Regions from separate parts of the Psychrobacillus sp. NPDC093180 genome, predicted to be linked through region 1. Evidence: riboswitches for the same ligand, from Rfam matches in the RefSeq annotation. Region 1 holds a riboswitch; the other holds the start of a gene.
What was found. A riboswitch is a leader RNA that binds a small molecule or an ion and turns the genes downstream of it on or off. The one in region 1 is predicted to bind cobalamin.
Positions count from the first base shown of each region.

Region 1 (7,629 bases):
TCCCATGCGGGCACGATTTGAAATAATTCCTTTATATGTATTCATTCCCCCAAGTTGAATGCCTAGCTGGTAAGCAGTTGCTGCCTCTAAATAACCACTATTTGGGCTTGGATGTTTTTTCGCATCAAGCCACCAGCCTTTCATACGCTTGTTAAAAGGTAGCTTACTTTCTTTTTTACCCCACAGCATAATAAGATAGCCCGTCAAACGACTAGGTATAAAGTTTGCTATATCATCCAGCTTTGCAGCAGCGTATCCGAACTCTTCGTACTGCTCGTTTTTATAACCAACCATCGAATCGAGTGTATTGATCGCTTTATAAACCCAAAGCCCGGGAGCTCCTGCAAACAAGAACGCATAAAAAAGCGGAGCCGTAATTCCATCACTAATATTCTCGGAAACTGTTTCCACGACACCTCGTGTAATTTCTTGTTCACCTAACGTTTCTGTATCTCTTCCGACGATCCACGATAGCTTTTGTCTAGCAGTAGGTAAATCATTTGCAACTAGCGGTTTATATACATCCATCGCTGCTTCTCTTAAGCTTTTTTGGGCTAATCCTGAAGCAATTAAAATACTTTCCACTATAATTCCAACCCACATATGAATGGAATACGCACTTACTAAAAGTGCAATCGTGACAGAAAAGGTAATGCCTACTACGATAAAAACGAGTAGAAATCCTTTTGCTTTCTTCGACCTTCCTTTATTCAACCAAGTGGTTAGCTTTGAAATGAGCGTACCAATAAATCGAACGGGATGCGGCCAATTCTGCGGATCTCCGATTATTCTATCGAGCAAGAGCCCTATTGCAATTGCGATAATATGAGGACCCATTTCTATTCCCAGCCTTTTGCTTTTTTGTAAGTTTGGATTGCCTCCACTGTGCATTCATAGACACCAAGCCCTATTTTTTTACCTACTTCCGTAATAGGGCCTGCATATGGAATATGCGCTCCTTGTTGCGCGGCTGCAACGAGCACGCTATCTGTCGATGTTCCAGTCGCAATCGTGCCAGTGCGTGGATCCTTAACTTGTTCGTAGGCTAGTGCTTTTGTTTTCGCTTCGGTTGCAGTAATGACCGCTTGTATAAAAGCTTCCTCTGCTAGTTCCCCGTTTATGATGATCCATGTGTTAATTGTACCGATAGCGGGCATTGCTTCTACTTCATAAGCTTTTGCCACATCTACTGCATTTCCAACTCCTGCAGTCACCATAATAATAACGGAGCCAAAATCTCCATCGTATTGTTTAATGACCGCATCTTTCGTATAAACAGCAGTCATCATTCCTACTGTTTCCGTTTCAGAATAGCCGCGATCGGTTAGGAATTGTTGCATTTCTGTTTGGGCGTTATCAATATTATAGTGGGCATCTACTCTTCGATTCACGAACGTTCGATACCAGCCAGTCCCCGCATTTATGACTGCGGATGACCAAGTTTTTAATTGGTGTTCTGCTTGAAATACGACTAACTCATCGGTCACTTGAAAGTTTTCAATTGTAATGAGTTTCTCCTCACGCCGCTCTTTTATATCTGGTAGTATCGTGATTTGAGGTTTTGGACGCTCTGGATGCGGATTTGTGCTAATTCTGGCTTTATATACCGTTTCAATTTGTTCTTTCATAACGACTTCATGCGGTTCTCCGATGACTTTTACTTGGCCATGATCCATTAATAGGAGCTGGTCACAGTAAAGAGATGCAAGATTGATATCATGAAATATACTGATGATGGTCATCCCGTTTTCATTTGCTTGCGTTTTGATCGTATCTAACAATTGTTTTTGATGTGCAATATCCAAATGATTCGTTGGTTCATCCAGTAGCAGGATTGGAGCTTGTTGTGCGAGTGCTTGTGCGACAAATACACGCTGTTGCTCCCCACCGGACAATAGATCTAACATATGATGTTCGTATTTTTCTATCCCCATTTGCTTCATCGCCAAGTTTACGGCTGCTTCATCCTCATTTGACCACGAAGCAAACAAACCACTCTGATGAGGGTAGCGACCAAGCGCAATCGTATCTCTCACCGTATGGGAAAATGCGTGACTATGTAGTTGTGGAAGAACCGCCATTTTTTTCGCTAGCTCTTTCGACGAATAAGCATGTAGGGATTTACCATCTATTAATACATCTCCAGATTCCTTATGCAGTATGCCACTGATTACTTTTAGCAAAGTGGACTTCCCGCTCCCGTTTGGACCAAGAATTCCGAGCATCTCTCCTTTTTCAACATGAAAGGAGACATTTTTAACGATCAATTTACGGTCATAACCACCTGAAACATTTTCTACTTGCAACATATTAAATGCCTCCTTTTTTTCGTTGTCTAAAGAAAATAAATGCAAACACCGGTGCACCGATAAATGCTGTAATAACACCAATCGGCAGCTCAGTAGGCGCAATAATCGTACGAGACACTAAATCACAGATGATCAATAACGCCGCCCCATTTATAAAGCTAAGCGGTAATACATGCCGATTGTCCGAGCCAAATAGTAGTCTTGTCATATGGGGAACGACAAGCCCGACAAACCCAATTGTTCCAGATACTGCAACTGCTGTGCCGGTAAGCATTGACCCACCGATCAAAATCATCATTTTTCTCTTTTTCACATTGACTCCTAAATGCTGTGCTCGCTCTTCCCCAAACAGCATCGCATTTAGCTCTCTTCTGTTTAACCATAATAACAGCGTACCAATGAGCACAAAAGGGATAGCCATTTGCACAAAACTCCAGCCGCGCATCGACACACTACCGAGAAGCCAGCTAATAATTTGGCGTAACTCTTCCCCAGTGAGTGCAATCATTAGTGAAATAACGGAGCCTAAAAAAGAGCTAAATATAATACCCGTTAAAATAATTGTTTCCATTTTCATCGCACGATCGACTAGTTTTGCAAAAGAAATAACTAGAAACATCGTCACTAATGCACCGATCATACTGAAAACCGGCAACGTGAATATCCCTAAAAATGGTACCGAAATACCGAAAAAGAGCGTAGTCACGGCACCTACCGAGGCACCGGACGACACTCCTAACGTATAAGGATCGGCAAGCGGATTTTTTAACAATCCTTGAAACGCAGCGCCTGCAATAGCTAGTGATGCACCAACTAGCCCTGCAAGCACAACACGCGGCATGCGAATTTTCCAAACAATATTCGATGCGATTGCATCTGCTCCCGTATCCCATAATGTGCTGATCGGTACCTTAACGGATCCGACCGATACACCAAGCCAAATTGCAACAAGTAGTGCTGCAATCGACAAGATGTAGCCGATCATGGCTTTACTCACTAAATGCCTCTGGGTAAATTGCTTTCGCGATTTCTTCTAACCCATCTGCAAGACGTGGACCTGTACGACTCGTTAAGTTTTCATCCACTTGTACTACCGCATCATTTTGCACCGCAGTAATCGTATCGAAACCATCACGTGCTTTTACACTATCTACAATTCCATCTACATAGCTATACATAACGATAATTACGTCTGGATTACGGCTAACAATTTCTTCCGGTGAAATCATAAACCAGCCTTCTTGATCTGCTGCGATATTTTCTGCATTCACCATATCTAAAATTTCTTGCATGAACGTTCCTTTACCAGGTGTATAAACTTCTGGAACATCTGTAGTTTCTACAAATACTGTTTTCTTCGTTTCTACTTTTGCCACTTTTTCTTTTACTTCTTCTACTTTTGCTTTCATATCTTCTACAATTTTTTGTGCTTCTTCTAATTTACCTGTAGCACGACCAATTTGTTCGATTGTTGTATATGTTTCATTGAAATCAGTTGCATTTTTCACAACAAATACTTTCACACCAGCATCGCGGAGTTGTTGTAAACCAGCTTCGCCTATTCCTAACATAGACTCATGCGCAAATACGATTTCTGGATTCATCGATAAGATTTTCTCTACGTTGAATTCCTGTCCACCAATTTTCTCTTTTTCTAGCGCTTCTTCTGGATAGTTATCATAGTCATTTACACCAACGATTTCTTCATTTAACCCAAGCGCGAATAGAATTTCTGTATTACTTGGGATCATGGAAACGATTGTTTTTGGAGCTTCTTCTAACGTTATTTCATTGCCAACCGCATCCGTCATTGTTATCGGAAATGTAGCTTCATCTACCTCTGCTTGTTGTTCTTGTTGAGCATTGTCGTTATTTTCGACAGGTTTTGCTTCTTCTTGACCACAACCGACTAATAGCAATGCTGCTAAAGCGGATGTCATCCATAATTGCCATAATTTCTTCATGTTACTTTCCCCCATTTTCTTCTGTGCAAATAAAAAACTCTCGTCCAATGAACGAGAGATAGAATAGGTATAAATCTGCAAGGTTTCCATAAGCCAAGCCGACTCACACGTTACCTATCCTCGTAGGCATTAAAGTGTTCACACATAAAGGCAGGTTTTCTGACTCATGATAGCGGACTATCACACACAGTGGCGGGACCGTGCTGGATTTAAACCAGCTTCCCTTTTAACTTACTAGTTTCATAGCAAGCACCTTTATGTTCAAAATATTTTGTATGCATCGACTTCATTATACATGAAATGGCATGGTTGTCGACAGGGATTTTTTTATAGCGAATGAAGGGGAAAATGGTTTTCCGACTAAGACGGAAACACTTTCTCCCCCAAAAAACGTTACGACCAGGCATGATCTGGACATATTTCCGCTAGAGAAAGCCGGTCCGAATTAAGGAAAAAATATCCTTTTACAACTAAGTCGCTCATTTTTACAACTAAATGCGCTAAAATTCCAACTAAACTCTCCAAAATTCCAACTAAATCATGAATTTTTCCAACTATACACTTTCACCCCAAAAGAATCTCTAATCAAGCATGAACTGGACATATTGCCGATAAAGAATTTCGGCATAATTTAAGGAAGAAATATCCTTTTACAACTAAGTCGCTCATTTTTACAACTAAATGCGCTAAAATTCCAACTAAACACCCCAAAATTCCAACTAAATCTTGAATATTTCCAACTAAACACTTTCTCATCAAGAAACTCTCCACCCAAGCACAAACTGGACATATGGCCGATAAAGAATTCTACCATGATTTAAGGAAGAAATATCCTTTTACAACTAAGATGCTCAATTTTCCAACTAAATGCGCTAAAATTCCAACTAAACTCTCCAAAATTCCAACTAACGCATGTATTTTTCCAACTAAACATATTCCTCCAACAAAAAACACTCCGACCGAGGTCGAAGTGTTCGATATTACATTTTTTCTGGAGCCGCAACGCCGATTAAGCGAAGTGCGTTCGCGATTGTTTGGCGAGCAGATGTAACTAGTGCAAGACGAGCGCCAGTTAAAGCGACATTTTCTGCATCGAGTACTTTATCCGCATTGTAGAAGCTGTGGAATGTTGCTGCTAGCTCTTGGATATAAGTTGCAGCGCGGTGAGGTGCACGAAGTTTTGCAGCATCTGCTACTACTTGTGGGAAGTCACCGATTTTTTTCAATAGATCTAATTCTTTTTCGCTTTGTAATAAATCAAGTGAATCTGTTGAAGCTTTTAATTGTTGAGTTTCAGCTGCTCGTAAGATGGAGCAAATACGTGCATGTGCATACTGAGCATAATACACTGGGTTTTCATTTGATTGAGAAACGGCTAAGTCCAAATCGAAGTCCATATGTGAGTCGCCTGAACGCATGCCGAAGAAGTAACGAACTGCATCCAGGCCTACCTCTTCTACTAGTTCACGCATCGTAACTGCTTTACCAGTACGTTTACTCATCTTCATTTTTTCGCCGTCTTTATATAGTTGAACCATTTGAATAACGGAAACTTCTAGTTTTTCACGCTCGTATCCAAGTGCTTCAATCGCCGCTTTCATACGTGGGATGTATCCGTGGTGGTCTGCTCCCCAAATGTTGATCAGTTGGTCGAAGCCGCGTACTAGCTTATCTTCATGGTAAGCGATATCTGGTAATAAATACGTGAAAGAGCCGTCACTTTTAATCAATACGCGGTCTTTGTCATCGCCAAACGTTGTAGAGCGGAACCAAGTTGCTCCTTCTTCTTCGAAAATATGACCGTTTGCTTTTAATTTATCTAATGCTACTTCAATTTTTCCATCTGTGTATAAAGAAGTTTCAGAGAACCAATTATCGAATCCTACACGGAAGTCCGCTAAGTCTTTTTGTAACTTCGCAAGTTCTACTTTTAAACCGTGTGCACGGAACGCTTTATAACGCTCTTCGTCAGACATTTGTACAAATTTATCGCCATGCTCTTTTACTAGATCCGCTGCGATATCAATAATATCTTGACCGCGGTATCCGTCTTCTGGCATTTCTTTTTCTAAGCCTAATGCTTCGAAATAGCGCACTTCAATAGAAACCGCTAAGTTATGGATTTGATTTCCAGCATCATTAATATAATATTCACGAGAAACATCATATCCTGCAAAATCAAGTACGTTACATAGTGAATCTCCAACAGATGCACCACGCGCATGTCCTAAATGCAAGTCACCAGTTGGATTCGCAGAGACGAACTCGACTTGAATTTTTTCGCCAGCACCAGATTTAGTACGGCCATAATCAGCTTGTTCAGCAAGTACTGCTTTTACTACTTCCTGTAAATAATCCTTACGCACGGTAATATTCATAAATCCTGGACCAGCGATGTCGATTTTTTCCATCATTGTACCTGACATATCTAGGTTTTCTACGATAGCGTCTGCAATTTGACGTGGATTTTTTTTCGCTAGTTTCGTTAATTGCATGGCAATATTTGTTGCGTAATCCCCATTTGCTTTGTCTTTCGGTGTTTCTAAATGGATAGAAGGAATTTGTTCTTCTGTTACAAGTTCCGCTTTCACAATTGCTTGTTGTAACGCGTTTTTGATCGATTGTTGTACTTGTTCTACTGCGTTCATTTAATTCGCCTCCATGTAAATTAGTTCTAATGTATATGTACCAACTACTTCTTCGTTTATCAAGAGTTCATACTCCACTCGGAATTGCCCATCTTCAAATCGTAGTTGTTTCGTATTTGTTGTGATCATTATAGTTCCGTAACCTGGATCATAGCTTCCTGTTTGAAGCTCTCCTTTTACGAATGGCAGTCTCATTTTTACGCCGCCACTTCTAAGAATTAAAGCAGAATCGCTATTTAACTTTACGGTCGTTTTGACTGCTTTGTCATTTTGGGTTTCTTCGTAAACTAAATAAGATTGTTTCCCTTTTATCATAAGTTCGCCTGTTGTTTGGATATCAAATGTTTCTAATGCGGCATCTGGGTGTTGAATCGTAGATTGTAAGTGGATATTAACTATTTTTTTTATTGGTTGAGACATTGCGTTCATCCTTTAGAGCATTTTAATGTAACCTTTTTATTATAAAGCTAAAAGCATGATAATGACAACTAAACATAGGTAAAACCTAAAAAAACGTGTGTCCTAAAAGGACAACACGTCTTTAAATTATTTAACCCAACCTAAAATCATTTCACGTAGCAACTTCGACGCAGTGTTAGCAGTCTGTTCCGATGAATCGTAAATCGGTGCGACTTCTACTAAATCGAACCCAACTACATTGACGCCTGAGTTTGCGATCGCATGGATAGAAGCAAGTAACTCACGGCT
Region 1 is NZ_JBIVOJ010000003.1:228,287-235,915, reverse strand. It holds gene cbiB (adenosylcobinamide-phosphate synthase CbiB) at 1-837, opposite strand, end outside; gene ACIP9W_RS06600 (adenosylcobinamide amidohydrolase) at 840-2,309, opposite strand; gene ACIP9W_RS06595 (FecCD family ABC transporter permease) at 2,311-3,294, opposite strand; gene ACIP9W_RS06590 (ABC transporter substrate-binding protein) at 3,299-4,273, opposite strand; cobalamin riboswitch at 4,406-4,545, opposite strand; gene argS (arginine--tRNA ligase) at 5,254-6,921, opposite strand; gene ACIP9W_RS06580 (YwiB family protein) at 6,922-7,341, opposite strand; gene speB (agmatinase) at 7,468-7,629, opposite strand, start outside.

Region 2 (7,629 bases), on a different contig from region 1:
ACTGCCACTAGCTCGCCCGCCACCGCTTGTTCCACCGTTTTGAATTTATTTCCGCTATATATGCGAAGTTGTGTAATTTTTTCCGCTAATTCCTCGTACCGCACTTCATCTCTTACTTTTAGCTTACCGCTTAGTAACTTAAGGAATGTAACTCTATTTCCACTTTCGTCATGACGAATTTTGTATACCTGTGCGGAGAACGTTTCTTGCTGATTATAAGTGGACTCTGTTAATAAATCCAATTTCTCTAAAAATTCGATAATGCCAATATCTTTTAATGCAGAGCCGCTTGCACATGGAAAAATTTTGTTTTCTTGAATCATGCGCCGACAAGTTTGAATCCACAACTCTTCGTCATAACCACTCTCCATATATGTTTCCAGTAATCCTTCATCTCGTTCTGCTAAAAATTCGATAAAATTTTCATTTAAAAAATTCGTTATATCACACACATCTTCTGACAAGTTAGCTCGAATTTCGTCTAAAATGCTCGCTGCATTGGTTCCTTCATAATCGGTTTTATTGATGAAGAAAAAAGTGGGTATCTGATGTTTTCGTAGTAGCTGCCATACGGTTTCGGTATGTCCTTCTACGCCATCTACCGCACTAATAATAATGATAGCAAAGTCCATCACTTGAATAGCTCGTTCCATTTCTGGGGAAAAATCGACGTGACCAGGTGTATCTATGACATAATAAGTGGAATCGTTATAGGAGAAGATTCCTTGATCCGCAAAAATCGTGATTCCTCTATTTTTTTCGATTGAATGGCTATCGAGAAAAGAGTCTTGATGATCGACCCGTCCTCTTTGTCGAATTGTCTTTGTATGATAAAGTAGTTGCTCAGAAAAAGTCGTTTTCCCGGCGTCTACATGAGCTAGTATCCCAATGGTTTTATACATGAAGTCACCTCTGTTCATTTGTAGTGAATGACTTTATTATAGCAAAGCTTTCATCTCAAAAGAAAAGCCACCTTGTATGACAAGGTGACTTATAATGTATTAAGATTCTACATGAACTTCTGTATCTTTTATTTTCATACGTTTGAACAATTTCCATATCCAACCGTCATGTGGCTTGAATAAAAACACGAGCATAAATAGTACACCTATCATTGCTGCCATCATGCCTGCAATAGAGGTATTCCATAGTTTTGCTAAATAATATCCTGTGATTGCAGCCATAACTCCAAATGCCATACTCCAAACAATCATTCCCACCACACTTTTACTCATCAGGTAAGCGGTAGCAGCAGGGCCAATAAGCATCGCCACAACAAGAACTGCCCCTACGCTATCAAAAGCAGCAACAGTTGTTAAAGAAACGAGTGTCATATAAGAATAATGCATAGCAACTATTGGCAAACCGATAGAAAGCGCAAAAACCGGGTCGAAAGTAGAGAGCTTCATCTCTTTGTAAAAGATAACTAGAAATAATATATTAAACAAAAGGACGATTAACAACATCCAAACAGCTTTTGGCATGGAAAACCCTAAAATCTCCCATGAATCCCAAGGAACAAAAGCAATTTCACCCATTAGCACATGCTCTACATCTAAGTGGACATTCCCTGCAAATAAAGTGATAAATAACACCCCTAGTGCAAATAAGGAAGTAAACACAACTCCGATAGCAGCATCTTCTTGTAAGCCACCTGACTGGAGCAATTGCACAAGAAAGGTAGTAAGTAGTCCAGCGATAGCAGCACCAATGAGCATCCAAAATCCACTTAATGATTGTGTAACCATAAATGCAACAACAATTCCAAATAACACGGTATGACTAATAGCATCTGCAATCATAGCCGTTTTGCGCAGAATTAAAAATACACCAGTTAATCCACAAGTAATGCCAACTAATGATCCAGTCAAGAGCACCCAGAACTCATTCATGGTTTACTGCCTCCTTTACTACATTTCTTTGCTTAAATGCTTTTTTCTTTAATGATTTGGCGATGAACCCTCGCGTTGGTGCGAAAAAATAGGATATGACAAAGAGACTAGCAGCACATAATACAATAATTGGTCCAGTTGAAAGTCCTGTACGAACGGAGCTAATAATCGTACCTAATGCCCCGGAAAGAGCACCGAAGAAAGCACTAGTAACAAGAATAACTCCAAGGTGATTGGACCAAAATCTAGCGGCAGCGGCAGGTATAATGAGCATAGCTGCCATCAATATAACACCAACTGCCTGTATTCCAGTTACAATCGTAAGTACAGTAAGAGCTGTCAATAAAACGCGTAATCGTTCGACTGGTAATCCGATGCCTCTTGCAAATACCGAGTCAAAAATCATTAACTTCCATTCTTTAAAAAATAGCAAACACATTAATATGATTAACAAAGCGCTACTTGATAGCCAAACTAGATCGCTTTTCGCCATGGTAGCAGCTTTTCCGAAGATAAAATCATTCAATCCACTTTGATTTCCTGTGCCGCTTTGATTGACAATGGTAAGGAGAACGATTCCAATACCGAAAAATACGGATAAAACAAATCCGATTGCTGCATCTGCTTTTAGTTTTGAGTTTCCGACAATCCACTGGATCATATAGACAGCAAGTGCAGAAGTAATGGCTGCACCTAACATTAAAATGGGTAAATCCTTTTGCTGAGTAACTAAATACGCTATCGCAATTCCAGGGAGAGCAGCGTGGGCAGCTGCATCTCCTACTAAGCTTTGTTTTTGAAGAAAGGCAAAGGTTCCATTTAAACCTGCAGCTATACCTAGCAAAATAGCCCCTATAAGAACCCAAAGCAAGTTTCCGGTTAGCATTATTCCCTCACCTCTCTCAATTGAACGTCTTGTTCGATTTCGTTTGATCCATAAAAAATAATTTTCCGCCATATGCTTCTTGCAGATTGTCTTCTGTAAATGTTTGCTCTGTTGGCCCTGCTGCAGTAATCGTTTGATTCAACAAAATCATCCAATCAAAATAGTCAGCTGCTGTTTGTAAATCATGGTGAACAACAAAAACAGATTTTCCTTTTGCTTTTAAGTCTTTTAAAATAGCAATAATTGTACGCTCTGTTGCTGCATCCACACCAACAAATGGTTCATCCATAAAATAGACTTCCGCTTCTTGCGCTAGGGCGCGCGCCAAAAATACTCGCTGCTGTTGACCTCCAGATAATTGACCAATTGATCGATCAGCAAAAGCTTCCATACCAACATTTTTTAAACACTCCATGGCGATTTGTTTATCTTTTGCTGAAGGTTTTTTTATCATGCCGATATGTCCGTAACGTCCCATCAGAACAACATCTAAAGCATTTGTAGGAAAGTCCCAATCGACTGCATTTCGCTGTGGAACATAGCCGACTGTATGTTCTTTTGGGTTAAGGGGGCGTTCTAAAATATGAACAGCCCCTGTTTTATTTGGTAATTGGTTCAGTATTGCTTTGATTAGTGTAGATTTACCAGCTCCATTTGGTCCGATAATGCCCGTTAGATGACCTACTGGAATAGTTAAATTCACATTTTGTAATACAACTTTTTCTTCATAAGCAACCGACAAGTTTGTTACTTGTAAAGCGTCCATGTTGCTTCCCTCCTATTTAAGTGAATCGACAATTGTGTTGACGTTATGTTTGTACATACCAATATAAGTTCCTTCTTCTGTTCCTTCCGCACCCATGGCATCAGAGTAAAGCTCCCCACCAATTTGAATCGTATGTCCTTTTTCTTTTGCACCTTCTATAACAGCCTTCATTGCTTTGTCAGAAACACTGGATTCTATGAAAACAGCTTTAATATTGTTATCTACTAGAAAATCTACGATATTTTGAACATCTTTTAAGCCATACTCAGAATCTGTACTTAATCCTTGTAAACCACGAACTTCCATACCATGGCTTTTTCCAAAGTAGTTAAATGCATCATGTGCTGTTACAAGCACTCGTTGTTTTTTGGGAATTTCACTAATCCGTTGATCTGTCCAATCAGACAAATCGGATAATTTTTTAAAAAATGCTTCTTCATTTTTTGCAAATTCTTCTTTACTGTTTGGAAGTTCTTCCGAAAGTGTTTTGGTCAGTTCTTTTGTCGCTATTTCCCATACGTTAATATCAAACCAAATATGTGGATCTGACAGTTCAGGATGTGCTTCATCCTTTAGTATTTGATCTTGTGGGACTATGTCACCAATCCCGACAACCGTTTTTTCTTTCTTCATTTTCTCGAAAATGTCGCTCATTTTGCCTTCTAGTTCTAGACCGTTGTAAAAAATGATGTCGGCCTTTTCTAAGGTTTGTAAGTCCCCTTGTGTCGCTTTGTACAGGTGAGGATCTACACCAGGTCCCATTAATGATTTTATTTCTACTTGGTCGCCGGCAATTTCTTTAACTGCATCCGCAATTTGCCCGGTTGTTGTAACAACTAAAGGCTTCGTCTCTTTTCCAATATCCCCACTAGCATTGTTGCTACACCCCACTAACAAAATCGCCGTAATGAATAAAAACAAGATTTTTTTCATTTTAATTCCTCCCTTTTCCTATGCTCTACTTTATTTCCCTTAGGAAACTTTTAGAATAAAAAAAATCACCTTTTTCTTAAGTGCCATTAAATTTCCCTTAGGAAACATTTGTTCACAAGGATAACACTTCATTTTTGTTTTGTCAAAGTAATGTATGTAAATTTTTTAATAATGGTGATTATAAGAAAAAACTTTTCTTAGTGTTATACTTTAATGACAAATTGAATGGAAAGGAGTTGATAGCTCATGCAATACTCGAAGTCTAAAATGGAGCAACTAGTAAAACATAGTGCAGAGCTTTCCAAACGTTTGAAAGAAGTAATGAAAGAGCACGACTTAGAAAAAAGTTTCGCTTTAAAAGCGCTATATCATTCAGAAGTAAAAGACGGCGGAAGATACCAGAGAGATTATCAAGATTTATAATTGGTAAAGGGGAAGAGGTATGAAGGCAAGAACCCTTTTTGTATATAATAAGTGGTTCTATTCTAATTGAGAACTATCTTGTTAATAAACAAGAAGAGGTGACAGATTTAGAAAAAGATCTTCCTTCACTCAAAGTTCAGGTGAATACAACAAGTTATCTTGTTTGTAGTAGATATGGATGCCCAGCTTCAAAGGTGACACTATTAGTGGAGTCAAAACAAATAGATAAATAATTAATTGTAGAGCGTGCCAGTCATTTGTTGATTCGGCACGCTTTTTTTCTACTTATTACTCTTCAATCTTTCCAAAAACTTCATCTTTTGTTTGGTCGAATGCTTTTTGCAAATTGCGTTTGTACAATTCTTTATCTTTTCCATCCAAATTTGGCGAACTTCTTATTTCTTCTTCGTAGTATCTTAAAATAGCGGTAAGTGATATTGATTCATTTGCGACACTATTCGTCATTAATGTACGTTTAATACCATCTACGTAATAATCTTTTGTTCCAACTGGCATGTTCCAACTTCCTTTCCATCGTAAACATAAAAAGCATCTTCCCTTAGTTGTTACAAAGGAAGATGCTAATTCAAGTGAATGAATATGGTTGATCGTTGTCGTGACGAATAATGCGTAAAGAAAAGAAAATGCCTATAAACGGCATAGTGAAATAAAAGGAGACGATTCCTCCAATGCTTCTTTCCAATTACGTTTTTTCGTACGGCAGCAATTTCAAGCTGTTGCTTGTTCATAGCTGCACTTAACACCTCCTATTCCGCGTAGGTTTTGGTGTGTACTTGAAATAGGCAGGTCTCCTGGCTTATGATCATGGCGTTCCTTTCCCTTCCCATTAATATTTAACAGTGGATGTGAAAGAATTGCTCCCATTTACAGTTGCGGGACAGCGTTGGTTTTTCACCGAACTTCCCTTTTAAGCTATTTTACAAAAGGTAAATAGCACCTAAATCTACACGTTATTCAGTTGTTCTTTTACTATAACATAGATGAAGCAAAAGAATTTTTATTTGCGAAAAATCGCAAATTTGGACAAGAAAATGATATTCTCCCTTCTTATAATCAATTGGAGGGAGGGATAAAAATGACTATATGGAAGACAAAAAATCCGTATCAAGTTTATATTTATACTTGTTTTTTATCACAGTTGTTTTTTACATTTATTTTCACTGTAAGTTTGTTATATCAAGTGAAAATTGTGATGCTAGATCCATTGCAACTTGTTCTAGTAGGGACTGTTTTGGAACTATCTGTTTTTTTATTTGAAATTCCAACTGGAGTAATTTCCGATGTAAAAAGCCGGAAGCTCTCCATTATTATTGGGTACTTTTTAATAGGGATTGGCTTTTTAATCGAGGGATTATTCCCATTTTTTATGGCTGTGCTTTTAGCGCAAGTTGCATGGGGGATTGGTTATACATTTACTAGTGGCTCCTTACAAGCTTGGATTGCAGACGAAGTAGGGGAAGAGCAAGCTTCCTTAGCATTTATAAAAGGAGCAAAGGCTGGTAATCTTGGGCAAGTCATAGCAATACCTCTAAGTATATTAACGGGTCTTTATATGATTAATCTACCAATCGTTATTGGTGGACTTTGTATGGTTGGATTGGCAGTGTATTTAATTCTATTTATGAAGGAAGAAAATTTTAATCCGTTGAGTAAGGCGGAGAGAACAACTACCTGGGAAAACATGAAGGGGAATATGAGGAAAATTATTTTTTACTCTAAAACTAGTTTTATCATCAGAATGCTTTTCCTTATTGCTTTATTCATTGGGTTTTATAGTGAAGGATTCGATCGTTTATGGATGTCTCACTTTTTGGACGTATCTAATTTAGGAGCACTAACGGATGAAAAGTTAGTTTTATTAACTGGTGGTATTCAATTTATAATTGTCCTAATTTCTTTTGCGTTACTGCATCTCATGAATAGAATCTCTCTCCATCAGAGTCTAAAACATATTTATATTGTTCTTTTTACATGTAGCTTATTTATTATTGCTTCGTTAATTGGCTATGCATTGTCAACGTATATGATAGGCTTATTAGTATTTTATATAATTATCCAAATAACAAGGAAAGTTATGTATCCATTAGAGGATATCTGGTTGAATAAAATTATTCCAGACTCATCTACACGTGCAACGTTTTTTTCTGTAAAAGGACAAGTAGATGCTATCGGTCAAATTGGTGGAGGTCCTGTAATTGGTTATGTTGCGACAAATTTCACGATAAAAACAGCAATTATTGTTAGTGCGGTTTTATTAACTCCAGTTCTATTTTTGTATAATATCGTTTTAAAAAAGCATCAGTCTTAATACTGATGCTTTAGTTATGTAACTCGGTACTTAATCTGTTATACCATTCCGAAGAAATTTCTACATTAGAGAGGGGAATATAAGTCGCATATTGTATTTCTTTATTAAATCCAATAAATTTATAAAGCCTCACTCTGCCGAGTGAGGCTCCTATTCGGACAAGCAGCATTGTCAAATAGTTATGAGAAAAACGAAGGGAGATCTTTTCAGATGCTTAATCTGTTTCTCCGTATATATTTACCCCTCAGGAATAAGGGTAAACTGGTAATATCTGTGGGATTAAGCTCGGTCTATTTCTCTTTTCTTAATCGGCAAGTAGATTTCCATAAATATTTTTTCGTATATCCAGTCATGGCAATGTTCATCGTAATATTCAAAGTCATAGACGCTTTCATCGACC
Region 2 is NZ_JBIVOJ010000015.1:88,564-96,192, forward strand. It holds gene ACIP9W_RS19365 (GTP-binding protein) at 1-902, opposite strand, end outside; gene ACIP9W_RS19370 (metal ABC transporter permease) at 1,002-1,892, opposite strand; gene ACIP9W_RS19375 (metal ABC transporter permease) at 1,885-2,778, opposite strand; gene ACIP9W_RS19380 (metal ABC transporter ATP-binding protein) at 2,795-3,544, opposite strand; gene ACIP9W_RS19385 (metal ABC transporter solute-binding protein, Zn/Mn family) at 3,557-4,477, opposite strand; gene ACIP9W_RS19390 (hypothetical protein) at 4,724-4,900, shown strand; gene ACIP9W_RS19395 (hypothetical protein) at 5,189-5,416, opposite strand; cobalamin riboswitch at 5,686-5,877, opposite strand; gene ACIP9W_RS19400 (MFS transporter) at 5,997-7,229, shown strand; gene ACIP9W_RS19405 (AraC family transcriptional regulator) at 7,509-7,629, opposite strand, start outside.
Region 2: another riboswitch for cobalamin. It lies ahead of ACIP9W_RS19395 (hypothetical protein); the one in region 1 lies ahead of ACIP9W_RS06590 (ABC transporter substrate-binding protein).